One region of the Streptomyces sp. NPDC059861 genome, then DNA from elsewhere that is predicted to be linked to it. Evidence: riboswitches for the same ligand, from Rfam matches in the RefSeq annotation. Region 1 holds a riboswitch; each other region holds the start of a gene.
The links. Region 1 has a riboswitch for cyclic di-AMP ahead of ACFV6X_RS19900 (C40 family peptidase). Riboswitches for the same ligand answer to the same signal wherever they lie in the genome.
Positions count from the first base shown of each region.

Region 2: it holds a riboswitch for cyclic di-AMP, as region 1 does, so the genes downstream of both, ACFV6X_RS11045 (NlpC/P60 family protein) here and ACFV6X_RS19900 (C40 family peptidase) in region 1, are expected to answer to the same signal.
Region 3: it holds a riboswitch for cyclic di-AMP, as region 1 does, so the genes downstream of both, ACFV6X_RS25335 (peptidoglycan DD-metalloendopeptidase family protein) here and ACFV6X_RS19900 (C40 family peptidase) in region 1, are expected to answer to the same signal.
Region 4: it holds a riboswitch for cyclic di-AMP, as region 1 does, so the genes downstream of both, ACFV6X_RS14895 (transglycosylase SLT domain-containing protein) here and ACFV6X_RS19900 (C40 family peptidase) in region 1, are expected to answer to the same signal.

Region 1 is NZ_JBHWJQ010000021.1:70,415-77,447, reverse strand. It holds gene bioB (biotin synthase BioB) at 1-690, opposite strand, end outside; gene ACFV6X_RS19930 (8-amino-7-oxononanoate synthase) at 844-1,971, shown strand; gene ACFV6X_RS19925 (DUF397 domain-containing protein) at 2,069-2,290, opposite strand; gene ACFV6X_RS19920 (helix-turn-helix domain-containing protein) at 2,300-3,160, opposite strand; gene ACFV6X_RS19915 (ATP-binding protein) at 3,373-3,831, shown strand; gene ACFV6X_RS19910 (hypothetical protein) at 3,909-4,049, opposite strand; partial or broken gene ACFV6X_RS19905 (LysE family translocator) at 4,301-4,854, shown strand; gene ACFV6X_RS19900 (C40 family peptidase) at 4,927-5,400, opposite strand; cyclic di-AMP (ydaO/yuaA leader) riboswitch at 5,404-5,606, opposite strand; gene ACFV6X_RS19895 (hypothetical protein) at 5,908-6,222, opposite strand; gene ACFV6X_RS19890 (ABC transporter permease) at 6,405-7,033, opposite strand, start outside.
Region 2 is NZ_JBHWJQ010000009.1:147,391-154,423, forward strand. It holds gene pcrA (DNA helicase PcrA) at 1-2,271, opposite strand, end outside; cyclic di-AMP (ydaO/yuaA leader) riboswitch at 2,638-2,792, shown strand; gene ACFV6X_RS11045 (NlpC/P60 family protein) at 2,800-3,981, shown strand; gene ACFV6X_RS11050 (hypothetical protein) at 4,070-4,423, opposite strand; gene ACFV6X_RS11055 (NlpC/P60 family protein) at 4,886-5,953, shown strand; gene ACFV6X_RS11060 (LuxR C-terminal-related transcriptional regulator) at 5,964-6,710, opposite strand; gene ACFV6X_RS11065 (PspC domain-containing protein) at 6,707-7,033, opposite strand, start outside.
Region 3 is NZ_JBHWJQ010000031.1:97,642-104,674, reverse strand. It holds gene ACFV6X_RS25355 (aspartate aminotransferase family protein) at 1-577, shown strand, start outside; gene ACFV6X_RS25350 (helix-turn-helix domain-containing protein) at 664-1,284, shown strand; gene ACFV6X_RS25345 (DUF6126 family protein) at 1,281-1,400, shown strand; gene ACFV6X_RS25340 (tyrosine-protein phosphatase) at 1,428-2,225, opposite strand; cyclic di-AMP (ydaO/yuaA leader) riboswitch at 2,719-2,914, shown strand; gene ACFV6X_RS25335 (peptidoglycan DD-metalloendopeptidase family protein) at 2,919-3,905, shown strand; gene ACFV6X_RS25330 (SGNH/GDSL hydrolase family protein) at 4,133-4,918, shown strand; gene ACFV6X_RS25325 (TetR/AcrR family transcriptional regulator) at 5,047-5,664, opposite strand; gene ACFV6X_RS25320 (Glu/Leu/Phe/Val dehydrogenase dimerization domain-containing protein) at 5,718-6,896, opposite strand.
Region 4 is NZ_JBHWJQ010000014.1:17,833-24,865, forward strand. It holds gene ACFV6X_RS14875 (outer membrane lipoprotein carrier protein LolA) at 1-572, opposite strand, end outside; gene ACFV6X_RS14880 (polyprenyl synthetase family protein) at 877-1,887, opposite strand; gene ACFV6X_RS14885 (hypothetical protein) at 2,095-2,283, shown strand; gene ACFV6X_RS14890 (CocE/NonD family hydrolase) at 2,306-4,303, shown strand; cyclic di-AMP (ydaO/yuaA leader) riboswitch at 4,581-4,763, shown strand; gene ACFV6X_RS14895 (transglycosylase SLT domain-containing protein) at 4,767-5,246, shown strand; gene ACFV6X_RS14900 (HAD family hydrolase) at 5,210-6,088, opposite strand; gene ACFV6X_RS14905 (carboxymuconolactone decarboxylase family protein) at 6,154-6,615, opposite strand; gene fahA (fumarylacetoacetase) at 6,851-7,033, shown strand, end outside.

The DNA.
Region 1 (7,033 bases):
CGAGTCCGGGTCCAGCTCGCGCAGCGAGAAGACGACGTCGACCAGGTCCTCGTCCGACTCGCCCATCCCCGCGATCAGACCGGAGCAGGCCGACAGGCCGGCCGCGTGCGCCTTCTGCACGGTCTCGACACGGTCGGCGTAGGTATGCGTGGTCGTGATGTCCGCGTACGTGCCCTCGGACGTGTTGAGGTTGTGGTTGTAGGCGTCGGCGCCGGCCTCGCGCAGCCGCTCCGCCTGGCCGTCGGAGAGCAGACCGAGGCAGGCGCACACCTCGACGCCCTCGTTCTGCTCCTTGATCGTCCTGATCGTCTCGGAGACCCGGTCGACGTCCCGGTCGGTCGGCCCGCGTCCGCTGGCCACCAGACAGACCCGCTTGGCACCGCCCGCGAGGCCCGCGGCGGCGGCCTCGGAGGCCTCGCCGGGCTTCAGCCAGGTGTACTTGAGGATCCCGGCCTTGGAACCGAGCCGTTGGGAGCAGTACGAGCAGTCCTCCGGGCACAGGCCCGACTTGAGGTTGACCAGGTAGTTGAGCTTCACCCTTCGGCCGAACCAGTGGCGGCGCACCTTGCCGGCCGCGGCCACCACATCGAGTAGGTCGTCGTCGGAAGTGGCGAGGACGGCCAGTGCTTCCTCGCGGGTCGGCGTCTCGCGCCGAAGCCCCTTGTCCACCAGCGTGTTCAGCAGGTCCATGAAAGTGATCCTGTCCTAACGCACCGCTTCCGGCCAAGAGGAGACTTCGCACAACCCCGCGTGTTCGACGTGTGGGTATTGCCACACCCTGAGCCCCGATGGGTCCCGCTAGTGTCTGTTCACTGCCTACAAAAACACCGGAGGACGGACCCCATGGCGTTCGGCTGGATCGACGAGCAGGCGGAGTTGCGCCGGGGCGCCGGACTCGTACGGACCCTGCGTCCCCGCCCGGCCGACTCGCCGCTGCTCGACCTGGCGAGCAACGACTATCTGGGTCTGGCCCGCCATCCCGAGGTCGTCGAGGGCGCCGCGCGGGCGGCGCGGACGTGGGGCGGCGGGGCGACCGGCTCCCGCCTGGTCACCGGCACCACCGCACTGCACACGGAACTCGAACGCGAGCTGGCCGGCTTCTGCGGCTTCGAGGCGGCGCTCGTCTTCTCCTCCGGTTACGCCGCCAACCTGGCCGCGGTCACCGCCCTGGCGCCGCACGGCTCGCTGATCGTCTCCGACGCGGGCAACCACGCCTCGCTCATCGACGGCTGCCGACTGGCCCGGGGCACCACGCAGGTCGTCGCGCACGCCGACCCGGAGGCGGTGCGCAAGGCGCTGCACACGCATGACGGACCGGCGGTGGCCGTGTCCGACACGGTCTTCTCGGTGGACGGGGACCAGGCCCCACTCACCGCTCTGGCGCAGGCGTGCCGGGAGAGTGGCGCGGGGCTGGTCGTGGACGACGCGCACGGCCTCGGGGTGCTCGGCGACGGCGGCCGGGGGGCGCCCTACGCGGTGGGGCTGGCGGGCGCGGACGACGTGGTCGTCACGGTCACGCTGTCGAAGTCGCTGGGCAGCCAGGGGGGCGCGGTGCTCGGCCCGGCCCGGGTGATCGACCATCTGGTGAACGCGGCCCGGACGTTCATCTTCGACACCGGTCTGGCTCCCGCCGCCGCGGGTGCGGCGCTGGCGGCGCTGCGTCTGCTGCGCGGTGAGCCGGACCGGGCGGCGCGGGCGCGCGCGGTGGCGGGCGAACTGCACACCCGGCTGACGGCTCTGGGCCTGGCGGCGGTACGGCCGGACGCCGCGGTCGTCTCCGTGCGCGCGCCGTCCCCGGAGAGCGCCGTGCGCTGGGCGGCCGACTGCCGCGCCGAGGGGCTCGCCGTGGGCTGCTTCCGACCTCCCTCCGTGCCCGACGGCATCTCCCGGCTGCGGCTGACGGCCCGCGCGGACCTCTCCGGGGACCAGATCGAACGCGCTGTACGAGTCATCGGCGACACGCGACCATGAGTCGGCGGACCACGGCCGTGCATCGCGCTGTTCGGAACTGATCAGAAGTGATCCGACCCAATCAGGGTGGGTCGAATGCGAAAGCCAGCAGGACCTGTCAGAGGTGAGCCGTGAACCCCGCCCAGCTCTCGGGGGAGAAGAGCAGCGCGGGTCCGGCCGGGTCCTTGGAGTCGCGTACGGCGAGCAGACCGGCCCACGGGCCCAGGGCCGGCCGGGCTGTCTCGACGCAGTTGTTGGCGCCGGTGCTGTAGCTGCTGCGCAGCCAGTGCACACCGAGCAGTTGCGTGCTGGAAGGTACGTTCCGAGGCAGTGCGGTCATGGTGCCTCCTTACACGCCGTCACCTATCCCGGCGATGTAGTCCAACGATTCCTCGGGCGAAAGGGCGTGGAACTGAAGGGCGTTGAAGGCCTCGGTGTAGGCCTCTACGTCTTCTTTCCTTTCGAGGTAGAGGCTACTCGTCAAGTGGTCTAGAACCACAACATCCAGATCAGAAGTGCTCGAAAATGAGAAGATAACGAAAGGGCCGGTGATACCGATGTGCGCCCCCGCGGCGAAGGGCAGCACCTGGAGCCGCACCTGGGGCAGGCGGGCGGCCGCCACGAGCCGCTCCAGCTGGCGCGCCATCACCTCCTGGCCGCCGACCTCCCGGCGCAGCACCGCCTCGTCGAGCACCGCGCTCAGCACCAGCGGAGGGTGCGAACGGAGCACGTCCTGCCTGGCCAGACGTACCTCCACCAGGGCGTCCAGGCGGCTCTCGTCCAGGCCCTCGACCGCGGCGCGGGTCACGGCGCGGGCGTACTCGGGGGTCTGGAGCAGGCCCGGGACGACGGAGGTCTCCAGTGTGCGCATGGCGCCGGCCTGCGACTCCAGACTGATGAAGTCCCGGTAGGTGGGCGGCAGCACCCCCTTGTAGGCGTGCCACCAGTGGTCACGGCCGTGGCCGTCGCCGGAGCCCGCCAACGCCAGAAGGAGATCTCCGAGTTGGGCGTCGTCAACCCCGTAGGCATCCAGGAGTAACCGCACATCGGCCGGTTTCACGCCGCTGGCGCCGGTCTCGATCCGGCTCACTTTCGACTGGTGCCATCCCACCAGCCGGGCCGCCTCACCGCTTGTGAGGCCCGCGCGGCCTCGCAGTGTGCGTAATTCGGCGCCCAGTTTCCGGCGGCGCACCGCGGGACCGTGCTGCATGGGCTACTCCTTACTCCTTCCGAGCCGCCCAAATACGCTCTGCCGTCGCAGAGTTCACCGCTTCGAGCGACAGATATATGCATATCTTGGTGGATCGCCACCGCTACCGGGCTTTGAGTGGCAGTCTGGCGAAGAAGCACCAGTCCGGGACCGTACTCGAACCATCCGCTCCGTGTCGGACTGCGGTCCCGTGGGAAAGGGACGACGTCGCCATGGCAGACCATCTGGAAGCATCCGTCACTCTGCCGAGCGATCCCGCCTCGGTCTCCACCGCCCGCACCTACGTGGTCAGCACCCTGGCGGAATGGGGCCTGCCACCGGAGACCGAGGCGGCCGACACGATCAGGCTCATCATCTCCGAACTCGCCACCAACGCCGTCCAGCACACCCTCGGTCAGTCACCCACCTTCACGGTCGCGATGCAGCTCGACCGCGACGAGCAGCTCCGCATCGGGGTGACCGACAGTCACCCACGCTTCCCCAAGCGGCTCCCGGCCGCCGTTCAGCAGGACAACGGCCGCGGCATGGTCATCATCCGCTGGCTCACCGCCGAGTGCGGAGGCCGTCTCAGAGTCCGCCCGACCCGCGAGGGTGGCAAGACGGTCTCCATCGAACTGCCCTGGACGGTACCGGTGCGCCCGGCCCGCCTGGCGGGCCGACAGGAGCCGTAGCCCACCGGGGGGCGAGCCGCCGTGCCGGAGCGGGCGGGGCGGGGAGCCGGTGTCGCCGGGTCCGTCGTGGGGTGGCGTCAGGTCGGGCGGGGCTGCCGGGCCTGGGCGAAGGCGCCGCGGAGGAGGGCGCGGAAGACGTCCGCCGCCGGGGTCGTCCCGCCGGTGCGGTGGGCGAACGAGGTCGTGCGGCGCAGCTCGCCCGCCGACAGCGGGCGCATCCCACCGGCGTGACCGCCGTGCGCGCCACCACCTCCGGTACGACCGCCACCCCGAGCCCCGCGCTCACGAGCGCGCACACGACGGCGTACCCCGGCGTGGCGACCAGTACCGGGGGGCGCCGTCCCGGCGCGTGCCAGCGCCGCCTCCCCCCTGCCGGGCGGGGTGGTCCGGCGCCACGCCGCTCAACGGCTGCCCGGCCGGCTCGGCCGGCGGCAGCCGCGAGCCCCTCGCGGCCGAGGGCGTGGCCGCCATGCCGGGCGCGGACTTCACCGTCTCGTACGCAACGCGTTGATCTCCCGCCGGGTCGGCGTGGCGTGCGCGCCGGGGATCGCGGGCGGGCTGCTGCCGCACACCGCCCGCCCGTGGCCGGCGTCGCGGCCGTTCTCGCCGCCGTGCCCGCGCTGTTCCGGGCCCTCCAGCCGGCCGGCCGCGCACCTACGTGCTCTTTCTCGGGCTCCGGGCCCTGTGGGCCGTACGACGGCCCTGTACCGCCGCCGGCGGGGAGCCGACCCCGGCCGCCGTGCACCCCGCTGTGCCAGGGCTTCGTCACCAACGCCCCGAACCCCAAGGCGCCGGTGACCTTCCTCAGCCTGCTGCCGCAGTTCGTCCCGGCAGGCGCCCCGGCACTGCCGCGCACCCTGCTGCGGGCGCTGATCATCGTGGCCCTCGCCCCTGGTGTGGTTCCCGGCGGTGGCCCTGCTGGTGGACCGTCTCGGCCACTGGCTGCGCAGGCCGGGCGCCGCCCGTGCCCTGGACAGCGTCACGGGCGCCGCGCTGACGGTCCTCGGCGCGACCCTGCTGTCCGAGTCGGTCCGAGTCCGTGTCACGGGCGGGGCGGCGGCGTCCCCTCCGGGCGCCGCCACCGCCACCCGAGGGTCACTTCACCCGGCCGTACCAGACGCTCTTGGTCCAGATCTTCTGGAGCCTCACCACGTCCCCGGTCTTCGGGGCGTGCCAGATCTTCCCCTTCCCGGCGTAGATCCCCACGTGGTACACGTTCGACCCCGAGTGGAAGAACACGAGGTCACCGGCCTTGCGGCTCTTGGCCCCGACGTGGCGGGTCTTGTTGTACTGCTGGGCGGCCGTGCGGGGCAGCTTCTTGCCCGCCTTCTTGAACGAGTACAGCGTCAGCCCGGAGCAGTCGAACCTGCGCGGCCCGGTGGCGCCCCACCTGTACGGGGAGCCCTTCTTCGAGGCGGCGATCTGGAGTGCCTTCGTCGCCGGTGTGGCGGCCGCGGCCTCCGAGGCGAAGCCCGGAGCAACGACGGAGCCGCCCACCGCGGCGAGGGTGAGGGCCGAGGCCGTACCAGCGCGGGCCATCAGCGACGGGACACGATTGAGCGCGGTCATGCGCAACCCTTCGTCAGCCGCCTGTGAAGGATGACCTGTCGGATTCGGGCTGGCGAAGTTGCCCGGCCGCGTTGCCACGGCTTCACCCCAAGGGACGCTCGGAGATTGCGCTCCGGCGACCCGTCGTGCTCGGGTCCTCCACTCCTGCCGATCCACTCCTGTCGACCGGTCATCCGGGCGGCGGCAGGACTCGGCGTCCGCCCGGACCGCCCCGCCGCGGCGGCGGGGGCTTGTCGTCAGTCAGGGATCTTGACTCACGGAAGTCCGAAAATCCCAACGCAATCGGGGATTTGTGGCGTTACTCACCACTCACCCGTTCGGGTGGACAGCCTCCTGTGCGAACGGGTGTCAAGGGCGCCACGCGACCCCGGACCAGCGAGGGAAGGTCTCATTCCGCCCCGGAGCAGCCCTCGTTGCGCAACCGCAAGGGCCCCGAGAAAGGGGGTGAAGGTCATCCGGACGGCGGTAGCCCTTTTGGTCCGTTTCAACTCCCGCCCGCACATTCCGTCATGACTCCCGGCGGTCCGAGGCGACGGCGGGTGGATCAGCCCTGCCGCAACTGTCGGAGCGCGGTGCAACGGGGACACGCGCCGCGCGGCGTTCACCGTCCAGCACGCGCAGCGCCCGCGCGAGGATTCGTGCGGGGAGTTCGCTCTCGCCCCGCCGGTGCATCGGCGTGAGTGCGTCGCGCGGTTCGACGGCCCTGCGCACCAGCGCCTGAGCGGCGCGCTGTCCACGATAGGTGTCGTCGGCGCACGCCGGGTCGAGATGCTCGAAGAGGCCCTGCACGTCCTTGCGGTGCGGGACGATCCGGTGGATCAGGCAGCATCTCGCCCAGCCGGGTGCGCGGCCCCGCCGACTCCGCGCCCTGAATGCCCAGATCACCGGCCTGACCCTCGAGGGGCCCGCACAGCACCCGCTGACCGGCCGTCACCCGCGTGCCGGGCAGCGTGAAGAGGCCGTGCGCCCCGTCCGCCGCAGCGGGGCGCACGGCCTGCTCGTGGTCAGCCCGCCGGTGCGGGCTCCCGCTCGGCCGCGGACTGCTTCGCCACCCCGGTACGGGACTTCAGCGCACTGCCCAGCAGCACCGCGCCGAGCCCGATCGCGGCCCACCAGATGAGGGTCAGCGCCGGGCCGAGCGCCGCCGCGCCGTCGAAGTACGACACCGAGCGCAGCAGCGTCGTCCCCGCGCCCGGCGGCAACCACTGGCCGATCGCCCCGGCCGGCTCGGGCAGCATCTGCGGCGCCGACCCCGCACCGGAGAACGGGTTGCCGAACAGCATCAGCGTGCCCGCGGCGATGCCGATCCCGGCATGGCCCAGGAGTGCGGCGAGCCCGGCGACCGCGCTGCTCACCGCCAGCGTCGACAGCCCGAGGACGGCGGCCTCGGCCCACCAGTCGCCGGTGAGGACCCCCAGCCAGCTGTGCGCGATCGCGGCCGCGATGACGCCGACCAGCGCGGACGCGCCCACCAGCGCGGTCACCGCCCGGATCCCGCGCAGCCCCCGCACGGAGACGGCCGCGCCCGCCGCGATCCCGGCCAGCGCCAGCGGCAGCACGCTCGCGGCGAGTGCGGCGCCCCGCGGGTCGCTCTCGGGAGCGGCCACCACGTCCACGGTGCGGGGCCGGGCGC
Region 2 (7,033 bases), on a different contig from region 1:
CGAGGAGCGCGAGCGGGACGAGGACAGGGAGGCCGCCACGCCCGAGACCGGGCCCGCGGGGGCGGCCGGGGCACCCGTGCGCTTCCAGTCCAGGTGCGCCCCGGGGATCTCCTCCAGGAAGCGGGACGGCGGGTTGTACTGCGGCTGGCCCCAGGCGCTGCGCATCACGGACCGCGTGAGGTACAGCCGCTCCCGCGCGCGGGTGATGCCGACGTACGCGAGCCGCCGCTCCTCCTCCAGCTCCTTGGTCTGGCCGAGGGCGCGCATGTGCGGGAAGACGCCGTCCTCCATGCCGGTGAGGAAGACGACCGGGAACTCCAGGCCCTTGGCGGTGTGCAGGGTCATCAGCGTGATGACGCCGTCACCGTCCTCCTCGTCGGGGATCTGGTCGGAGTCGGCGACCAGCGCGACCTGCTCCAGGAAGTCGGCCAGGGTCCCCGCCTCACCCTCCGAGCGCTCCTGCTCGAACTCCAGGGCGACGGCGGCGAGTTCCTGGAGGTTCTCGATCCGGGTCTCGTCCTGGGGGTCGGTGGAGGTCTGCAACTCGGAGAGGTAGCCCGTGCGTTCGAGTACGGCCTCCAGGATCGTCGCCGGGCCGGCGCCGGAGTCCACGATCGTGCGAAGGTCCTCCATCAGCGTGTTGAAGCGCTTGACGGCGTTCGTGGAGCGTGCGGCCATGCCGTACGCCTCATCGACCCGCTTGAGCGCCTGGGGGAAGCTGATCTTCTCGCGCTGGGAGAGCGCGTCGATCATGGCTTCCGCGCGGTCGCCGATGCCCCGCTTGGGGACGTTGAGGATCCGGCGCAGCGGGACCGAGTCCTCCGGGTTGGCCAGCACCCGCAGGTAGGCCAGGACGTCCCTGACCTCCTTGCGCTCGTAGAAGCGGACGCCGCCGACGACCTTGTAGGGCAGACCAACGCGGATGAAGATCTCTTCGAAGACACGGGACTGGGCGTTCGTACGGTAGAAGACCGCGACGTCGCCCGCCTTCGCGTCGCCGGCGTCCGTGAGTCGGTCTATCTCGTCGGCGACGAACTGTGCCTCGTCGTGCTCGGTGTCGGCGACGTAGCCGGTGATGCGCGCGCCCGCGCCCGCGTTGGTCCACAGGTTCTTGGGGCGGCGGGACTCGTTGCGCTCGATGACGGCGTTGGCGGCGGTGAGGATCGTCTGGGTGGAGCGGTAGTTCTGCTCCAGCAGGATCGTCGTCGCGTTCGGGTAGTCCTCCTCGAACTGGAGGATGTTGCGGATGGTCGCGCCGCGGAAGGCGTAGATCGACTGGTCGGCGTCGCCCACCACGCACAGCTCGGCGGGCGGCAGGTCGTCCTGGCCGGGCGGTACGTCGACGTCCTCAGCGGCACGCTCGCCGGTGCCGACGAGTTCGCGCACGAGGGCGTACTGGGCGTGGTTGGTGTCCTGGTACTCGTCGACCAGGACATGCCGGAAGCGGCGGCGGTAGTGCTCGGCGACGTCCGGGAAGGCGCGGAGCAGGTTGACCGTCGTCATGATCAGGTCGTCGAAGTCGAGGGCGTTCGCCTCGCGCAGGCGCGACTGGTACAGCGCGTACGCCTGGGCGAGGGTCTTCTCGAAGCCGTCGGTGGCCTGGGCGGCGAAGTCCTCCTCGTCGATCAGCTCGTTCTTGAGGTTGCTGATCTTGGCGCTGAAGGACTTGGGCGGGAAGCGCTTGGGGTCGAGGTCCAGGTCGCGGCAGACCAGGGACATCAGGCGCTTGCTGTCGGCGGCGTCGTAGATCGAGAAGGACGAGGTGAAGCCGAGCTTCTTGGACTCCCGGCGCAGGATGCGCACGCAGGCGCTGTGGAAGGTCATCACCCACATCGCGTTCGCCCGGGGGCCGACCAGGTGCTCGACGCGCTCCTTCATCTCGCCCGCGGCCTTGTTGGTGAAGGTGATCGCGAGGATCTGGCCCGGGTGCACCCCGCGCTCGGCGAGGAGGTGGGCGATGCGGTGGGTGAGGACACGTGTCTTGCCGGAGCCGGCGCCGGCGACGATGAGCAGCGGGGAGCCGGAGTGGACGACGGCGGCGCGCTGGTTGTCGTTCAGCCCCTCCAGGAGCACGGCGGCGTCCAGGGCGGGGCGCGGGGCGCCGTCGCGGTAGTAGGCGTCCCGGTCCGGGGGCACGTCGAACTTCCCGCCGAACAGATCGTCCGGAAGCGCATCCGGAGCGTGATCGTCCTCGGGCGGCGGCGGAGGCTCCTCGTGGGCCCGTGGGGCCTGGAGGTCCGCCAGGAAGCTGTCATCAAAGAGGCTGCTCATCGCTCTCCGAGTCTAGGGCGCCCCACTGACAACCCGCTCCCGCCCCGAGAACATACCGGCCACGAAAGGCCGGCGATCTTGCGGAGGAGCCCGCGATCACGGCCCGGGCAGGCGCCCGGGGAAGGCGGGAGACGCAAGCGGACGATCTTGCGGGTCCCGGCCCGTCATCGCCCGGCCCCGGCGCTGACCAGGCGCTCACCGTCCGAACACGCTCTCACGCGGGGCGTGACCACTGACCGAAGGTCACGAAAATGTATCGGGCATATCGCCCATCAACCTTCACACGGGCCACACGAGTTGGCTACCGTGCCGGACAGGCCGCACGACTCTTACCGGCGAACGTCGCCGGGCCGCGCGGCCTCCGCCGAGTCCGATGCGCCCAAGGCAGCCGGAGCCGGGGACCCACCGAACTTGGGGTGAATCGGCCCAAATCCCTTCAGGGAGCGGGCCGTAGGGCAACCCTTCCGAACCACCCGCCCGAACCCGACAGCTAACCCGGTAGGCGGCAGATGGAAGGAGTCGCCTCCTTTGGCGTCGCACCGCAAGTCGCGCCCCTCCGGCGCACGGGTGGCAGGCATACGCACACCGGCCCTCGCCACCGCTGCCCTGACCTCCGTGGCCCTGCTCTCCCAGACCGCCAACGCCGAGCCCTCGGCCGACGACAAGCCGAGCCTCGAGGAGGTCGAGAAGAAGGTCGGCGATCTCTACCGCCAGGCGGAGTCGGCGACCGAGAAGTACAACGCGGCCAAGGAGAAGACCTCGAAGCAGCGCAAGCGCGTCGACGCTCTCCTGGACGACGTGGCCCAGCGCGCACAGAAGCTGAACGAGGCGCGTGAGGAGCTGGGGACGTACGCCGCCGCCCAGTACCGCTCCGGGGCCTCCGTCCCCGACACCGCCACCTTCCTGCTCGCCGACTCCCCGCAGGACTACTTCGACCAGAACCAGCTGACGGGCCGTCTGACCAGCCGCCAGAAGGGCGCGGTCGACGAGTACTTCACCGAGCAGTCGGCGACGATGAAGAAGCGCCAGGAGGCCGCTCAGAGTCTGGAGACGCTCACCGAGTCGCAGAGCGATCTGCAGTCGGCCAAGGCCACCGTCCAGAAGAAGCTCGCCGACGCGCGGGCACTGCTGTCGGATCTGACCGCCGAGGAGAAGGCCCGCCTCGCGGCGATCGAGAAGAAGAAGCAGGAGGAGGCCGAGCGCAAGGCCGCCGAGCTCGCCCGGCAGCAGGAGCAGGAGCAGCGGCGCCAGGAGGCGGCGCAGCGGGAGCAGGAGTCCTCGAACGCCGACTCCTCGGCCGGCACGGGCAACGAGTCCGGCTCCGGTGAGTCCGCGTCGGACTCCGGGTACGGCACCAAGGCGGAGAAGGCGCTCGCCTTCGCCCGCGCCCAGATCGGCAAGCCGTACGTCTGGGGCGCGACCGGCCCCGAGTCCTACGACTGCTCCGGCCTCACCCAGGCCGCCTGGAAGGCCGCCGGCGTCACCCTCCCGCGCACCACCTACGACCAGGTCGACTCCGGGACGACGGTCTCCGTCGCCGCCGCCCGGCCGGGCGACCTGATCTTCTTCTACGACGACATCACCCACGTCGGCCTGTACATCGGCAACGGCATGATGATCCACGCCCCGAAGCCCGGCGCGTACGTCCGCGAGGAGTCCGTCTACTACGACGGCGAGTCCTCCATCCACAGCGTCGTCCGCCCGGCCTGACACCGGCGCCGCGAGGCGGTCGGAGAGGCGATCGAAGGGCACGCGCGCGTGCGGCGGTTTCCGTGGCACGCGCGCGTGGGGCGGTGCGTCAGGTCCAGAGCACGGCGATGAAGACGTTCGCCGTGGTCAGCAGCCCCACCAGCGCGAACATGCCCTTGTCCACCTTCTCGTCGTCCCGTTTCACGTAGACGAGGCCGAGGATCACGATCAGCAGCGCCAGTTTCACGCCGATCTTGATGTTGTTGACGGGCTGGTCGTCCGCCTGGTTCAGGCCGACCAGGATCACGCCGGTGACCAGCATGGTCAGGGCGCCGTGCAGCATCGCCGGGACGAATCGTGCGGTGCCCTGGCCCATCGCCTTCATCTGGGTGAGGAAACCACCGAGGAGGGAGGCGATGCCGATGATGTGCAGGCCGACGAAGAGGTGGATGAGTACGTCCATGGGGCCGGAGCCTAATCAGGAGGTCCCGGGCCGCCCGACACCGGGCCTGCCGACGCCGGGCCGCCCACGGCGACTGCATATATGCGCCTCATAGCACCACCGCGCCCCCTCCCGCCCCGGAATCGCCGCATCGGTCATCGCACCGCGTGAAGGCGACGACCGCGAATCGCGCGCCCGATCACATACGGTCACCCGCTGGTCCCCCGACGTCACTTCCGCACAAGACGTCACGGTGCCGACACGCCCGGGTTTAGCGTCCTCCACCAGGTGACCGGCTCCCCACCGCCGCCCTTGGCCAGAGGCGGCAGCCGGGCACCACCGCCGAGGAGGTCCGGCGGCGCCCCGCATCCCCTGTGCGGGGCGCCGCCGGACGCGTCAGCCGCCCCGGAGCGGTCGTACGTCCACCCGGTGGCCGTACGGACCGGCGGTCGCCCGAGTCGTACGAAAGGACGTGCAGTCCACGTGGCAGCGCACCGCAAGCCCCGACCACGCTCGGCCCACGGCACCAGGGCCCGCACGGCGGCGACGATCGCCCTCGCGGGCGCGGCGACCGCCACGGGCCTCGACGGGACCGGCCACGCCGAGCCGCAGCTGACGCCCGCGCAGGTCAAGGCCAAGGTGGACAAGCTGTACCAGGAGGCGGAGGTCGCCACCGAGAAGTACAACGGCGTGCGGGAGGAGACCCGGGCGGCACAGAAGCGGCTGGGCAGCCTCCAGGACGAGGCGGCCCGCAAGGAGGACCGGCTCAACTCCGCCCGTGACGCACTCGGTTCGTACGCGGCCGCCCAGTACCGGGACGGCGGCCTGGACCCCGCGCTGCAACTGGCCCTCTCCGACGACCCCGACCGGTATCTCGACGGCGCCGCCTTCGCCGAACGCGCCGGCGACCGGCAGGCGGCCGCCGTCACACGCGTCCGCCGGCAGCTGCGGGAGATCGAGCAACTGCGCGGCGCCGCCCGCGTCGAACTGGCCTCGCTCCAGTCCCGGCAGGCCGAGCTGAACCGGCACAAGAAGACCGTCACCGGCAAGCTGGACGAGGCACGGCAGTTGCTGTCCCGGCTGACGGCCGAGGAGCGGGCGCGATTCGCGCAGGGCGACGGCACGGACCGCGCCTCGCGCGCCTCGACGGCCGGCCGGGACGCCCTCCAGGCCCCGGGCTCCGCCACCACGGCGGCGCCCAACTCCCGTGCCGCCGCTGCCGTCTCGTACGCCTACCAGAAGCTCGGCAGCCCCTACGTCTGGGGCGCCACCGGCCCCGACGCCTTCGACTGCTCGGGCCTCATGCAGGCCGCGTACCGCTCCGCCGGGGTGGCCCTGCCCCGCACCACCTACGCCCAGATCGACGCCGGCCGCCGCGTCTCCCGCTCCGAACTTGCCCCCGGTGACCTGGTGTTCTTCTACTCCGGTATCAGCCACGTCGGCCTCTACGTCGGCAACGGCCAGATGATCCACGCGCCCAACCCCTCGGCTCCGGTGCGGCTGGCGCCGATCGACCAGATGCCGTTCGCCGGGGCGACCAGGGTCGTGTGACGCGCGCTCGTCACACCAGCCGTCGGGCCGTCGCCCAGCGGGTCAGCTCGTGCCGGTTGGAGAGCTGGAGCTTGCGCAGCACCGCCGAGACGTGGGACTCGACGGTCTTCACCGAGATGTACAGCTGCTTGGCGATCTCCTTGTAGGCGTAGCCGCGGGCGATGAGCCGCAGGACCTCCCGCTCACGCTGGGTGAGTCGGTCCAGGTCCTCGTCGACAGGCGGGGCGTCCGTGGAGGCGAAGGCATCCAGGACGAAGCCGGCGAGACGCGGTGAGAAGACCGCGTCGCCCTCCTGGACCCGGAAGACCGAGTCGACCAGGTCCGTGCCGGTGATCGTCTTCGTGACGTATCCCCGTGCGCCGCCGCGGATCACGCCGATCACGTCCTCGGCCGCGTCCGAGACCGACAAGGCCAGGAAACGGACCGGCTGCTCGGGGTCGGCCATCAACGGAGCGCAGCGGCGCAGCACTTCGACGCCGCCGCCGCCCGGCAGGTGCACGTCGAGGAGGACGACCTCGGGGCGGGTCGCGGTGATGACCGTGACCGCCTGGTCGACGTCCGCGGCCTCGCCGACGACCTCGACGCCGGTCTCGTCGGTCCGGCCGATCTCGGCCTGCACGCCCGTGCGGAACATCCGGTGGTCGTCGACGAGCACCACGCGCACGCGCCGCCCTCCCACGCCGCCGCCCGGCGTCTGTGCGGGCTCGGCCGACTCCTCCGCTCCCGCCGTTCCGTTCGCCTCGGTCGGGTCGCTCATGACGTCTTCTCCGCCCTCTCCATCTCCAGCTCGACCTCCGTGCCGCCGTCCGGCACCGCCCGCAGCCGGGCCGTACCGCCGTTGCGCTCCATGCGGCCGATGATCGACTCTCTGACGCCCATGCGGTCGGCGGGTATCGAGTCGAGGTCGAAGCCTGGACCGCGGTCCCGGACGGACACGAAGACCGTCTTTCCCTCGACCTCGGCGTAGACCTGCACGGCGCCGCCGTCGCCACCGTACTTGGCGGCGTTCACCATGGCTTCGCGCGCGGCCTGCATTTGTGCGCCGATCCTCTCGTCGAGCGGGCAGTCGCCGACCACGAC
Region 3 (7,033 bases), on a different contig from region 1:
CGGCTATGTGCCGGTGGGCGCCACGCTCGGCAAGGACTGGATCTTCAAGAAGGTCTACTCGTCGATGGACCGGGTGCTGGTCCACTCGGCCAGCTTCGGCTCCAACGCGCAGGCCATGGCGGCCGGGCTCGCGGTGCTCTCCGTCATGGAGAGCGAGCAGGTCGTCGCGGGCGTCCGGGCCACGGGCGAACTGCTCAGGTCCCGGCTCGCCGCGCTGGTCGACAAGTACGAGCTGCTCGCGGACGTGCGCGGCCGGGGGCTCATGATCGGCATCGAGTTCGGGCGGCCGCAGTCGCTGAAGCTGCGCAGCCGCTGGGCCGTGCTCCAGGCAGCCCGCAAGGGTCTCTTCGCGCAGATGGTCGTCGTGCCGCTGCTCCAGCGGCACCGGATCCTCACCCAGGTCTCCGGCGACCACCTGGAGGTGATCAAGCTGATCCCGCCGCTGATCATCGGGGAGCGGGAGGTGGACCGGTTCGTGGCGGCCTTCACGGATGTGATGGACGACGCGCACAGCGGGGGCGGGCTGGTGTGGGACTTCGGCAAGACGCTCGTGAAGCAGGCGGTGGCCAACCGCTGACGCGCCGGGTTGGCCGGTGGGATGGCGGGGTTTGCCTCTGAGGCAAGGAATTTGCCCCAGGGGCAAGAATCCGGCTGAATGGAGGCATGAACTCCTCCTCAGAGCTCGGGGCCGAAGCGGCCGGTGTGCTGCCGGTCGTCGCCCCGCAGCTCCGCGACCTGCGCCACCGCGCCTCCCTCACCCTGGAGGCCGCCGCACGTGCGGCCGGACTGTCGCCCGCCCATCTGTCCCGGCTGGAGACCGGGCAGCGCCAGCCCTCGCTGCCGATGCTGCTGGCGCTCGCCCGCATCTACAGTACGACCGTCTCGGAGCTGCTCGGCGAGACGGTCCCCGACCGGGACGCCGTGGTGCGCGCCGCCGACATGGAACCCACTGGCGCGGGCGGCTGGACGTACTGGCAGGCCGGTGCTTCCGGGCGGGGCATGCAGGCACTGCGGGTGCACGTGCCGCACGGCTCGCAGGGCGACGTCGTGCGGATGCACCCCGGTGAGGAGTGGCTGTACGTCCTCACCGGACGGCTGCGGCTGCGCCTCGGGGACGCCGCACACCGGCTCGGCCCGGGCGACAGCGCCCACTTCGACTCACTGACCCCGCACCGCATCGCCGCCCAGGACCCGGGCGGGGTCGACCTCCTCTTCGTCCACACCTTGCTGCAGAGCCCCACGGCCGCGATGTGCCTCGGCCCCGACACGGGAGACACGCCATGAGTGACCTCGAGCAGAAGATTCCCCGGGCCATCTGGGTCCGTCTGCTGATCTACATCGTGGCGGGGCACCTCTTCGCCGCCTTCCTCTACCTGCTGTTCGAGGTCGGGGCCAAGTAGGCGTCGGGGCCGGGCAAGGGCCCGGGGTCAGTCGAGCAGGCGCTCGCGCAGTCGCTCCCGGGTCTCGGGGGTGACGCCGAGCCCCTGTGTCAGGTAGGTGTCGACGTCGCCCCAGGTCTTCCCGATGGTCTCGAACGCCGCTGTCAGGTACTCGGCGCGCGCGTCGAAGAGCGGGCTGAGCAGCTCCATGACCTCCGGAGAGTAGGCCGAGGTCGAGCTGCTGTTGCGGTGCACCTTGTAGCGACGGTGCTTGGCGTTGGACTCCAGGTAGTCGGCGAGGATCGCCTCGCGCTCCACGCCCACCGCGAGCAGCGTGACGGCGATCGACAGGCCGGCGCGGTCCTTGCCCGCCGCGCAGTGCATCAGCGCGGGGACGCTGTCCTCGGCGAGCGCGTGCAGCACCTGGGAGTGCTCGGCGGTGCGCTCCTTGACGATCACGCGGTACGAGGTGATCATCCGGTCCGCCGCCTTGCCGTCGGCCAGGATCTCGCGCAGCTGCTCCACGTCGCCGTCCCGGACCATCTTCCAGAACTCTGCGCCGTCCGCCGGGTCCGTCAGCGGCAGGTTCACGTTGCGCACGCCCGGCAGCTCCACGTCCGGGCCCTCCAGCTTCTGGTCCGCGGCGTTGCGGAAGTCGAAGATCGTGTGCAGCCCCAGGGACGCCAGGAACGTGGCGTCCTCCGCGGTGGCGTGCGCGAGGTGGCCGCTGCGGAACAGCACTCCGTGCCGCACCCGGCGCCCGTCCACCGTCGGCAGTCCGCCCACGTCACGGAAGTTGCGCACTCCGGCCAGTTCGGGCTCGGTCGACGGCACCTGCTGCGTCACGGGGGCTCCCTCCCATCGGCCCCGCCGGCGCGGCTCGTCGACGGGCACGTCCTTGACGATACGACACGCGTTCCCGCGCGAATGAGGTGTCCACAGGTGGTCACCGGGAGTTGGAGCGGTTGTCCACGGGCCAGGCAGGTGGCTCCCCCGATCGGGTAACGGGCCGGGCGGAGTGGACGTCAGGAGGGTGAATGAAGGGGAACGGCGGCTTCTCGCTATATCTGCCCCTTCTGTCCTAATTAGCCATTTCCTTCCAACTCGCCGTGAAATGCGGAAACCTGGAGCAGGGTCACGTGAGCAGCGTCATATCCGTGACCGAGCGTCGTTCGTCATGTTCACGTAATTCACATGCCTTCAAGGGCGTTTATGGAATTCACACGCGCCCCAATGCACGGAGTGTGACCGGAATTCGGGCGAACGGATCACGAAAACGGCGTTCCGGTGGAACCTCTTGCTTGTCCCATTGCGTCTTGGTCGCTTACGTTCCACCCGATCCGGACGGACGCCGAATCCTGCCGCCGCCCGGTGCCCGCGCTAACTCACCCGTGTTCGGCAGGAGCGGGGGACCCACAGGTAGAACTGCCTGTTCCGGTCTCCGGAACGGCTTGGGGTAAAGCCGCGTCCCACACGCGGCCGGACATCTCCAGTCCGCACCCGACAGCTCACCTCGCAGGCACCGGAGAGGAATTCGCCATGCCCGCCAAGGGTAAGCACCGCCGTCCGAAGACCCAGCGCTTCACTCGCTCCATCGCCGTCGCCGGAACCGGTGGCGCCGCGCTCGCCCTTCCGCTGATGGGGGCCGCCGGCGCCCACGCCGCCACTCCCCAGTCCGCCGCGGAAAAGGCCGTCTCGTCGATCCCGACCCAGAAGACGGCCGTTCAGCAGCAGTCCGCCGAAAAGCAGTCCGCCGCCCAGGAGTCGGGTGCCCGGACGTATTCCGTGAGGGTGGGCGACTACCTCTCGAAGATCGCCGAAGAGCAGAATGTCAGCGGTGGCTGGCAGCGGCTCTACGAGGACAACCGGGAAGCGGTCGGCGAGAATCCCTCGCTCATCCACCCCGGCCTGAAGCTCGCGATAGGCGAGAAGGGCGAGGCGGGCGGCGACAAGCCGGCTTCCTCTTCCTCCGAGTCCTCCTCCGACTCCTCGGCCGAGTCGTCGGCGGCGAAGACGTCGCAGTCCTCGGACGAGTCCGAGCCGGCGGCGGAGGCTCCCGAGTCCGCCGCGGCCGAGGCCCCGGCCGCCGCCCAGGCCGCGGACTCCGCCGCCTCCACCGGCTTCACCGCCCCCGTGGACGGCGCCGGCATCGGCACCGCCTATCGCGTGGCGGGCAGCATGTGGTCCAGCGGCTACCACACCGGCGTCGACTTCGCCGCGGCGAGCGGCACCCCGCTCAAGGCGGTCGGCGAGGGCACGGTCGTCTCGGCGGGCTGGGCCGGCTCGTACGGAAACCAGGTCGTCATCAAGCTCGCCGACGGCTACTACGCCCAGTACGCCCACCTGTCCTCGCTCTCCGTCTCCAGCGGTCAGACCGTGACCGCGGGCCAGCAGATCGGCCTGTCGGGCTCGACCGGCAACTCCACCGGCCCGCACCTGCACTTCGAGATCCGCACCACGCCGGACTACGGCTCGGACGTCGACCCGGTCGCCTACCTCTCCTCCAAGGGCGTCTCGATCGGCTGACGCACGCGTCGCCCGCAGACCACCGAAGGCCGGATCCCATCCACGGGTCCGGCCTTCGGCGTCGGCGGTGCCGTCCTCGGCCATCAGGCCTTATTCCGCAATTGACCAATCCTTTGGCCGTGGCCTTTCTCACCGTCCGTCAACCCCTTCCTACGGTCGCGTAGGTCACATTCGAAGGGGAATCATGTCCCGACGTGGCAGACGATTCGAAGAGTGGCAGCAGATCAGTGATCGGGTCGTACGTGGCGGTGGGGGACAGCTTCACCGAGGGCGTCGGCGACCCCGGCCCCGACGGGGCGTTCGTCGGCTGGGCCGACCGGTTCGCCGTACTGCTCGCGGACCGCCGACCCGAGGGCGACTTCCAGTACACCAACCTCGCCGTGCGCGGCAGACTGCTCGACCAGATCGTGGCGGAGCAGGTCCCGAGGGCCGCCGAACTGGCGCCGGACCTGGCCTCGTTCTGCGCCGGCGGCAACGACATCATCCGGCCGGGCACCGACCCGGACGACGTGGCGGAGCGCTTCGAGCGTGGGGTCGCGGCGCTGACCGCCACCGTGGGCACCGTCCTGGTGACCACCGGCTTCGACACCCGGGGCGTCCCCCTGCTGAGGCATCTGCGCGGCAAGATCGCCACCTACAACGGGCATGTGCGGGCCATCGCCGACCGGTACGGCTGCCCGGTGCTCGACCTGTGGTCGCTCAAGTCCGTCCAGGACCGCCGAGCCTGGGACCACGACCGGCTGCACCTGTCGCCCGAGGGGCACACGCGTGTGGCGCTGCGTGCCGGTCAGGCCCTGCGCCTCGCCGTCCCCGCCGACCCGGAGCAGCCCTGGCCGCCGCTCCCGCCGCGCGGCGCCTTCGACGTGCGCCGGGACGACGTCCACTGGGCGCGTGAGTATCTGGTGCCGTGGATCGGCCGTCGGCTGCGGGGCGAATCGTCGGGCGACCATGTCACCGCCAAGGGCGTGCTGTCGCCGGACGACATCAAGATGCGGATCGCGTCGGTGGCTTGAGGGCCGCCCCGCGGCGACCTCGTGGTGCCGTGCCCAAAGCGGGCCGGTCCGGCTCCCGGCCGGTTCGGGCCGTGACGGGCGCGGACCACGGGATCATATGCCGCAAAGCAGGTGAAACGGGCGGACGGTCACTGCTGTTGGGTCGCCGGCACCTCTGTCAGCCCCAGTTCCCGGGCCAGCGCCTCGTCCACCCACTCCTGCGCACGCGCGCGTGACACGGCTCCCGCGTAGGACGTGATCTGCACGGCGAGCCCGTCGAGCAGGGCCGTCAGGCGCAGGGCCGCGCCCATGGGGTCGGGGCAGCGGAACTCGCCCGCCGCCACACCCTCGGCGATGACCTCGGCGATGGCCGCCTTCCAGCGCTTGTCGAGGTCCTGCGTGACCTCCCGCAGCGCGGGCTCGCGCGGCGCCGCCGCCCAGCCCTCGATCCACAGCCGCCAGCCCTTGGCCTGGCCCGTCGGCGCGTACCAGCGCACCGCCGACCGCAGCCGGCGCTGGGCCGTCGTGCGCCGGCCGAGCAGCTTGGAAAGGTGGGCGAGATCGTCCTCGGCCGCGTACGCGAACGCGGCGGCGACCAGCTTCTCCTTCGTGGAGAAGTGGTACAGCACCAGCGCGTTGCTCACGCCGAGCGCGGACGCGACATCGGCGATCCGCACCGCCGCCACGCCCCGCACCTCGATCTGTGCCACGGCGGCACGCAACAACTCCTCGCGCCGCTCCGCCACGCTCAACCGCACTCTCGCCACCCCGTCACCCTAACGGGCCACGTCCGGACGGCGGCCGGGCGGTGACCTCCCCGTCAGCGGTACGACCCGAAGCGCTCCGTGAGCAGCGGCAGCCGGTCACCGGCGAGGGCGTGCGCGGCCGCACGCGGCGTGCTCCCGTCGGCCTCCGCACGGGCCAGCACCAGGTCGGTCAGGGCGCGCATCGAGCGCCGCGTGTACGCGAACGCCTCCTGCGCGTCCGCGCCGATGTCGCCGAACAGCGTCCACCACCACCAGGCGTTCGTCCCCGAGTTGACCACCACGTCGGGCAGCACCGTGACCCCGCGCGCGGTGAGCAGTGCCTCCGCCTCGGGCACGACCGGCATGTTGGCGGCCTCGACGATCCAGCGGGCGGTGATCCGCTCCTGGTCCGCGGCGCCGATCGCGTACGAGACGGCGGCGGGCACCAGCACCTCGGCGTCGGTGGCCGGCCAGGCGTCGCCGGGAAGTTCGAGGAGGCCGGGCCGCAGCGCCGAGCGGTCCACCGTGCCGTACGCGTCCCGGGCGGCGAGCAGTTCGTCGACGTCGAGTCCCGCCGGATCGGCGATCGTGCCTCGGACGTCGGCGACGGCCACCACCGTGAGGCCCGCGCGCGCGAGGAAGCGTGCCGTCGCGCCGCCCATGGTGCCCAGGCCCTGTACGGCGACCCGGGTGCCCGCGTAGGGCACGCCGGCCCGGTCCAGGGCGGCGAGCACCGACTCCGCCACCCCGCAGCCGCCGACCAGCTCGCCCAGCCCGATCCCGTCCACCTCCACCGCGAACGCGTCGGCGAGCCGCCGCCGGGCCGCCGCCTCGTCGTCGAGCAGCGGATACACGGCCTGGATCGACGAGACCAGCCCCACCTCGGCGGCGGCCCGGTCCACCAGGTCCTGGGTCAGGCCGAGGTCCTCGCCGGTGGTCCAGAAGGCCTCTATGTACGGCCGCACGGCCCGCAGGTAGCGCACGAGCAGCCCGTACGCCGCCGGGTCCCGGGGGTCGCAGTCGATGCCGCCCTTGGCCCCGCCGAGGGGGACGTAACGGGCCTCGGGGTCGTAGTGCAGGGCCTCCTTCACGGTCATTCCGCGGGCGAGCCCGGTGACCTCCTCCAGCGTGCAGCCCGGGCGCATCCGCAGCCCACCGCTGGCGACACCGCGCACCAGACGGTCGACGACCAGGAAGCCCCGGCGGCCGGTGACGTGGTCGGTCCAGGTGAGCGACAGGAGGGGGACGGTCACGGAAGCTCCTTGTGGCAGCGGCTGTTTCCGGGCTCGCGCGCGAACACGCGTACTGAATCACGAGTCAGTATCGGGTTCGGGCGGCGGGTGGTGTCGGTGGGGCGGACCATAATGGAGCTCTCACCGATTCCACCTGG
Region 4 (7,033 bases), on a different contig from region 1:
CCCTTGGGCGTGGCCGGAGTCTCTTCCGCGCCCCGCTCGGTGCCCTCGTCCGCGGTGCCGTGGTAGACCTCGTTGGACGCGCTGTCGTAGCCCCAGACGTCCTTGCCGTTGTGGATCATGCTGTACTCGGCGGCGTTCTCCAGCAGCGACAGCTTCTGCTTGTCGGGGCCGTCGGCGGCGACGCGCAGGGTGTGCGTGCCGGTGGCCAGCTCGGTCAGCTTGGCCGACGGGTCGGCGGAGGAACCCTCACCGCCGGAGGGGGTCGCGCCGGACATCAGGTCACCCTCCAGGCCGCCCAGGTCGGGCAGTCCCAGATCGGTGCTGATCTTCACCGTGCCGGACAGCTGCTGCACGTCCGACGCGGCGATCTTCTCTATGAGCTCCTCCGCGGTGATCTTCGGCAGGTCGGGGCTGCCGGAGTCGGCCAGCGCGGGGACGAGCCCGATGGTGCCCGCCGCCAATCCCAGGACCGCCGCCGGGACGACGTACCGTGCGGCCTTGCGCCGCCGTGCCGCGCGCAGTTCGTCCGCGTCGGCCACGGCCGTGGTGTCGTCGGATTCGTACGGTGCCATGTGTGCCTTACCTCCGTCGTCGGCGGCGGCTGCCTCGTCGCGTCCTCGCAGGGGTCCCACCCTGAGCCGCCATTCTCACCCGGATCGGTGAGGAGTGGTGTGTTCCTTGTTCTCCATCTGACCAAACCGGACGGCAAGATGCGTCAGACCCGGGAGCCAACTCCGCGTACTGCTGGGGTATGACACGACACGACGGCTTCTCCCCCGACCCGTAGGGGTACGAGGGGGAGTCACGAGTACTACGGGGGTCACGAGGGCCGGACAACCGGCCCTCGACGCCCGGACGGCCGAACGGGCCGGACCGCTATCCGGCCCGGTGCACCACGGCGTCGCACAGCTCCGTCAGCGCCGCCTTCGCGTCGCACTCGGGCAGCGGGGCGAGCGCCGCCCGCGCCTCCTCCGCGAACCGCACGGTGTCGCGCCGCGCCTGCTCCAGCGCCGGATGCACCCGCAGCGCGGCCAGCGCCTCCGCGTGCCGCGCGTCGTCGGTGAGGTCGGAGGCGAGCAGCTCGCACAGCGCGACGTCCTCCGCCAGGCCCAGCCGGGCGGCCCGCTCGCGCAGCCGCAGCACGGGCATCGTCGGGATGCCCTCCCGGAGGTCCGTGCCCGGCGTCTTGCCCGACTCGTGCGAGTCGGAGGCGATGTCCAGCACGTCGTCCGCGAGCTGGAAGGCGACGCCGAGGCGCTCCCCGTACTGGGTGAGCACGTCCACCACCGACTCGTCGGCTCCGGACATCAGCGCGCCGAACCGGCACGACACCGCCACCAGCGATCCCGTCTTGCCGGCCAGCACGTCGAGGTAGTGCTCGACCGGGTCCCGCCCGTCCGACGGGCCCGCGGTCTCCAGGATCTGACCGGTCACCAGCCGTTCGAACGCCTCGGCCTGCACCCGTACCGCCTCGGGTCCGAGGTCGGCCAGGATGTGCGAGGCGCGGGCGAACAGGAAGTCACCGGTGAGGACGGCGACGGAGTTGCCCCAGCGGACGTTCGCGCTCGGCACCCCGCGCCGTACCTCGGCCTCGTCCATCACGTCGTCGTGGTAGAGCGTCGCGAGGTGCGTCAGCTCCACGACCACGGCGGAGGGCACGATTCCGGGTGCGTACGGGTCACCGAACCGGGCGGCCAGCATCACGAGCAGCGGCCGGAACCGCTTCCCGCCGGCCCGCACCAGATGCTGCGCGGCCTCCGTGATGAACGGGACCTCGCTCTTGGTGGCTTCGAGCAACCCTTCCTCGACAGCAGCCAATCCGGCCTGGACATCGGCTTCCAGAGCCTGGTCCCGCACGCTCAGCCCGAACGGCCCGACGACGGTCACGAGGGGTCTCCTGTCTGCTGGTGTCCACTGGCGATTACGCGGAATGTCGATAGGTCGCTGCCTTCACTCAAGTCAGCGTATCCGGTCACGTTTCGATCACCGAGGCCGCCCACCGTTACACCTCAGGCGGTATCGGATCACGGCGGGTATGTTTTTGATCACCTGATATGAGCACGTATTTATCGACTTAGCCGGAAGAGGTGCCCCTTGCTCCGCACCGCCGTCGACACCGGCCCCGAGAGCCTGGCCCGGTACGCCACCGGCCGTCGTCACCTGGCCGGACGCGAGCACATGGCGGAGTCCGCGAGCACGCCGCGGGCGACGCGCCGCACCGCCGGCCCGGCGGTGACGGCCGCCGCGCGCCGGCCGCGCCGCACGAAGCACCCGGTCCACTGAAGCCGTACCTGGGGTCACGCTCATGCACATCCGTACGTCCTTCCCCTACGAGACGACTCACGAGGACCTCCGTATCCCGCTGCCCGACGGAAGCCGGTTGTACGCGCGCGTATGGCGCCCGATCACCGACGAGCCCGTACCGGCCCTTCTGGAGTACCTCCCGTACCGCCTCACCGACTGGACCGCGCCCCGCGACCACCAGCGTCACCCCTGGTACGCCGGCCACGGCTACGCCTCCGTCCGCGTCGACGTGCGCGGGCACGGCAACAGCGAGGGCATGCCGACGGACGAGTACTCGGCGACGGAGCTGGCGGACGGTGTCGAGGTGGTGCACTGGCTGGCCGCGCAAGCGTGGTGCGACGGCAAGGTGGGCATGTTCGGCATCTCCTGGGGCGGCTTCAACTCCCTCCGGATCGCGGCGCTCGCTCCCGAACCGCTCAAGGCGATCGTCACCGTCTGCTCCCCGGGCGACCGTTACGACAACGACGCGCACCACATGGGAGGTTCCGTTCTCGCGGTGGACATGCACGCGTGGGCGGCGACCATGCTCGCCTTCGTCTGCCGCCCGCCCGATCCGCGGTACGTCGGCGACGCCTGGCGGGACATGTGGCTGCGGCGCCTCGAAGAGGTCGAGCCCTTCGTCCACACCTGGCTCGACCACCAGGTGCGCGACCACCACCGGCGGCACGACCGCGTCCGCGAGGACCACGGCGCCGTCGACGCCGCCGTGCTCGCGGTGGGCGGCTGGCACGACCCGTACCGCGACACCGTGCTCCGTCTGGTCGAGCACCTCCCGTCCGACCGCGTCCGCGGCCTGATCGGGCCCTGGTCGCACCACTACCCCGACCGCGCCTTGCCGCCCGGCCCGGCGATCGGCTTCCTCCAGGAGACCCTGCGCTGGTGGGACCACTGGCTGAAGGGCAGGGACACCGGCGTGATGTCCGAGCCCCTGTTGCGCTCGTACGTCATGGACGCGCATCCCCCGGCGACGGGGTACGAGACGCTGCCCGGCCGCTGGGTCGGTGAGCCCGCCTGGCCCTCACCCCACGTGACGACGGCCACGTACGCCCTCCGGGGCGAGCCCGTACTCGTCCGGTCACCCCAGCACACGGGCGTCGACGCGGGGCGCTTCCTCCCGATCGGCAACGAGGCCGACCTGCCGCCGGACCAACGGGAGGAGGACGCGCGCGGGGCGAGCTTCGAGTTCGCGGTGCCGGAGGAGACGTGGGTGCTGGGGCGGCCGCGGGTGCGACTGCGGCTGGCTTCGGAGGTGCCGAGCGGGCAGGTGGTCGCGCGCGTCTGCGACGTGGCGCCGGACAGCTCTTCGACGCTGGTGACGCGGGGGGTGATGGACCTCTCCGCGCGCGAGGGACGCGACCGGGTCGTGCCGTGGACCCCGGGGGCCACCGAGGACGTCACCTTCGAGCTCAGCGGCATCGGGTACGCCTTCCCGCCCGGCCACCGCATCCGCCTCTCGCTCGCCTCCGCGTACTGGCCCTGGATCTGGCCCCAGCCGGACTCCGCGGCCGGCTTCACCCTGGACCCGTCCGGCAGCGCTCTCGAACTGCCGGTACGCGCGTGTGCGACGGTCCCGCCGCTCACCTTGGAGGAGCCGGAGCAGTCCGAACCGCTCGGCGTCGCCCACCCGGCCACCCTCGACGAACCGCGCCCCGGGCGACTGGTCGTGCGCGACGTCGCCAAGGGCGAGTGGCGGCTGGAGGTCGACCAACCACGCCACGGCGGCACGCGCGTGTACCCGGACGGGCTGGAGCTCACCGAGGAGGCGCTGGAGGCGTACGCCATCCGCGAGGACGATCCGCTGTCCGCCCGCGCCCGCTCGGACTGGACGATCCGGCTGCACCGCCCGGAGCTCGCCTGGGACACCACGATCCGTACGCAGTCGGAGATCGCCTGCACCGCAGAGGACTTTTTGGCCTCAAATGAGGTGATTTGCACCTCCGGTGCCGAGGTGGTCTTCCACCGCACCTGGGAGAAGCGCATTCCACGGGCCGCCAGTTAACTAGGACTTGGGCTTATTGCCCGATTTGCCATCCTTCTGCACGCACGTGAGTTGGCTCACTCGCACCCCTTCACGAGTCCCTTGCATGGACGCGACGATCCGCCTTGACGCATGGCCGAGTTGACTCTTTTCGACCGCAAAGGATCAAGGGCGGCAAACAGGCGATTCGAAGATCAAATACCGCGATATGTGAAACCACCACTTGTTTCGGACATGTGCTCTCGCATACGTTCCCGGCCTGTCGGGCGGAACGCCGAATCCTGCCGCCGCCCGCGCCACCCATGACGGACTCACTCACCGCACGGCAGGAGCGGGGGACCCAGGTAAGCCGCCGGACCGGACGCCGCACACCACGGCACACCGGAACGGCTCGGGGTGAAGTCGCACTCGCAAGAGGGCGGCCGGGCACCTCCCAACCCGAACCCGACAGCTCACCTCGCAGGCACCGGAGAGGACAGTCCCCATGACTGCAAACGGTCAGCAGAGCCGTACCAGTACTGCCCGCATCGCTCGCAAGCTCGCCGTCGCCGGCACCGGCGCCGCCCTGCTCGCCCTGCCGCTCATCGGCGCGACCACCGCGTCCGCCGCCACGCCCACGGCCGTCAGCTCCGTCACGGCGTACCCGAACAACCTCGACGGCTGGATCCGCCAGTCGCTCGACATCATGGCGCAGCAGGGGATCCCGGGCTCGTACAACGGCATCCACCGCAACATCATGCGCGAGTCGTCCGGCAACCCGAACGCCATCAACAACTGGGACTCCAACGCCGCCAAGGGCACCCCGTCGAAGGGCCTGCTCCAGGTCATCGACCCCACCTTCGCGGCCTACCACGTGACCGGCACGGCGTACGACCCGTACGACCCGGTCGCCAACATCACCGCCGCCTGCAACTACGCGGCCGACCGCTACGGCTCGATCGACAACGTCTTCGGCGCGTACTGAGTCCTGGCCAGCAACCGTTCGAGGACGACGGCGATGCCGTCGTCCTCGTTCGACAGGGTGATCTCGTCGGCCACCGCCTTGAGCTCGGGGTGGGCGTTGGCCATGGCGACGCCGTGCGCGGCCCAGTCGAACATGGGGATGTCGTTGGGCATGTCCCCGAAGGCGATGGTCTGTTCCGGACTCACGCCCAGATGCCGTGCCGCCAGCGCCAGCCCCGTCGCCTTGGTGACGCCGCACGGCTGAAGCTCGACCGTCCCGGGCCCCGACATGGTGACGGTCGCGAGCGAGCCGACCACCATGCGGGCCACCGCCGCCAACTCGTCGTCGGACAGCGTCGGATGGCGCAGCAGCACCTTGCTGATCGGCGCGCACCACAGGTCGTCGCGGCGATCGATGCGCACCGCGGGCAACGTGGGGTGCGGCATCAGATACCCCGGCTCGATGAGGGTGAGCCCGTCGACGCCGTCCTGGTCGACGGCCGCGTACACCTGGCCGACCTCGGCCTCGATCTTGCCGAGCGCGGTCTCCGCGAGTTCCCGGTCCAGCGTGACGGACCACAGCAGACGGTCCGCGCCGGCGTCGTACAACTGCGCGCCCTGCCCGCACACCGCGAGCCCCCCGCCGCCCAGGACCTCCAGCAGTGGTCGCACCCGCGGCGCCGGCCGTCCGGTCACCACCAGATGCCGGGCACCGGCCGCCGAGACCCGCGCGAGCGCGGCGAGCGAACGGTCGGAGACCGTGTCGTCGCCGCGGAGCAGCGTTCCGTCCAGGTCGGTGGCGATGAGGGCGTAGTCGGTGCGCGCGTACTCGGTGCGCGCGGCATATGCGGTGGGTGCGGCCATGATCAGAGAATACGGACACCGCACCCTCACCGTTCATTCCCAACTACCTTCCCACTGTCTGCTTTTCACCCCCACGTGGTGCCTGCCGGCTCCTTGATCGTGGCGTTGACGCGGTTGAACATGTTCGTCAGCGCGACGGTCAGGATCAGCGCCGACACTTCCTTCTCGTCGAAGTGGTCGGCGACCTCGTCCCACAACGCGTCCGGAACCGGCTCCTCCGAGCGGTCCGCGAGCCGCGTCACCGTCTCCGCGAGGGTCAGCGCGGCGCGCACGGCGTCGCTGTGGAAGGGCGCGTGCCGCAAGGCGGCGATAGAGGCGACGCGCTCCTCACTCACGCCCGCTTTGCGCAGATTGTTCACATGTCCGTGGACGCAGGCGGCGCAGCCGTTGATCTGACTGACCCGCAGCCCGACGAGCTCCGCGACCTCCTGGTCCAGCCCGCTCTCCCCGATGGCCTGGAAGAGGGCCCCGATGCCCTTCAGCGCGCCCGGGAGGACGTACGCCGGGTTCGCCATCCGTGCCTGCATGATGCCGCCTCCTGTTGTCAGTGGCCGGTGCGATGCTTGCTTTCACCGCACTGACGGATCGGGGGCGGTCGTTGTGACGGATCGACGGGACGAGTTTCCGAAGCGTCGACGCGATAGACCTTTCGGGATATTCAGGACCTTCCGCGCTTATCGGACACTGCCCAAGACAGGTGCCGCAGCCGTAACGTGATCCGCGACCGCATGGACCGCGCGTACGAAAGTGAGGCAGCACCTCATGCCCCCCTTCGATGTCCCCGAGGGCGACCCCTTCGGTCCGCACAACCTTCCGTACGGCGTGTTCTCACCCGCCGGGTCCGCCGAACGGACGGTGGGTGTCCGCCTCGGCGACCACGTCCTCGACGCCGGCGCGGCCGCACTGGCGCTCGGCTCCCCGTACGCCGAGCTGCTGGCCCGCCCG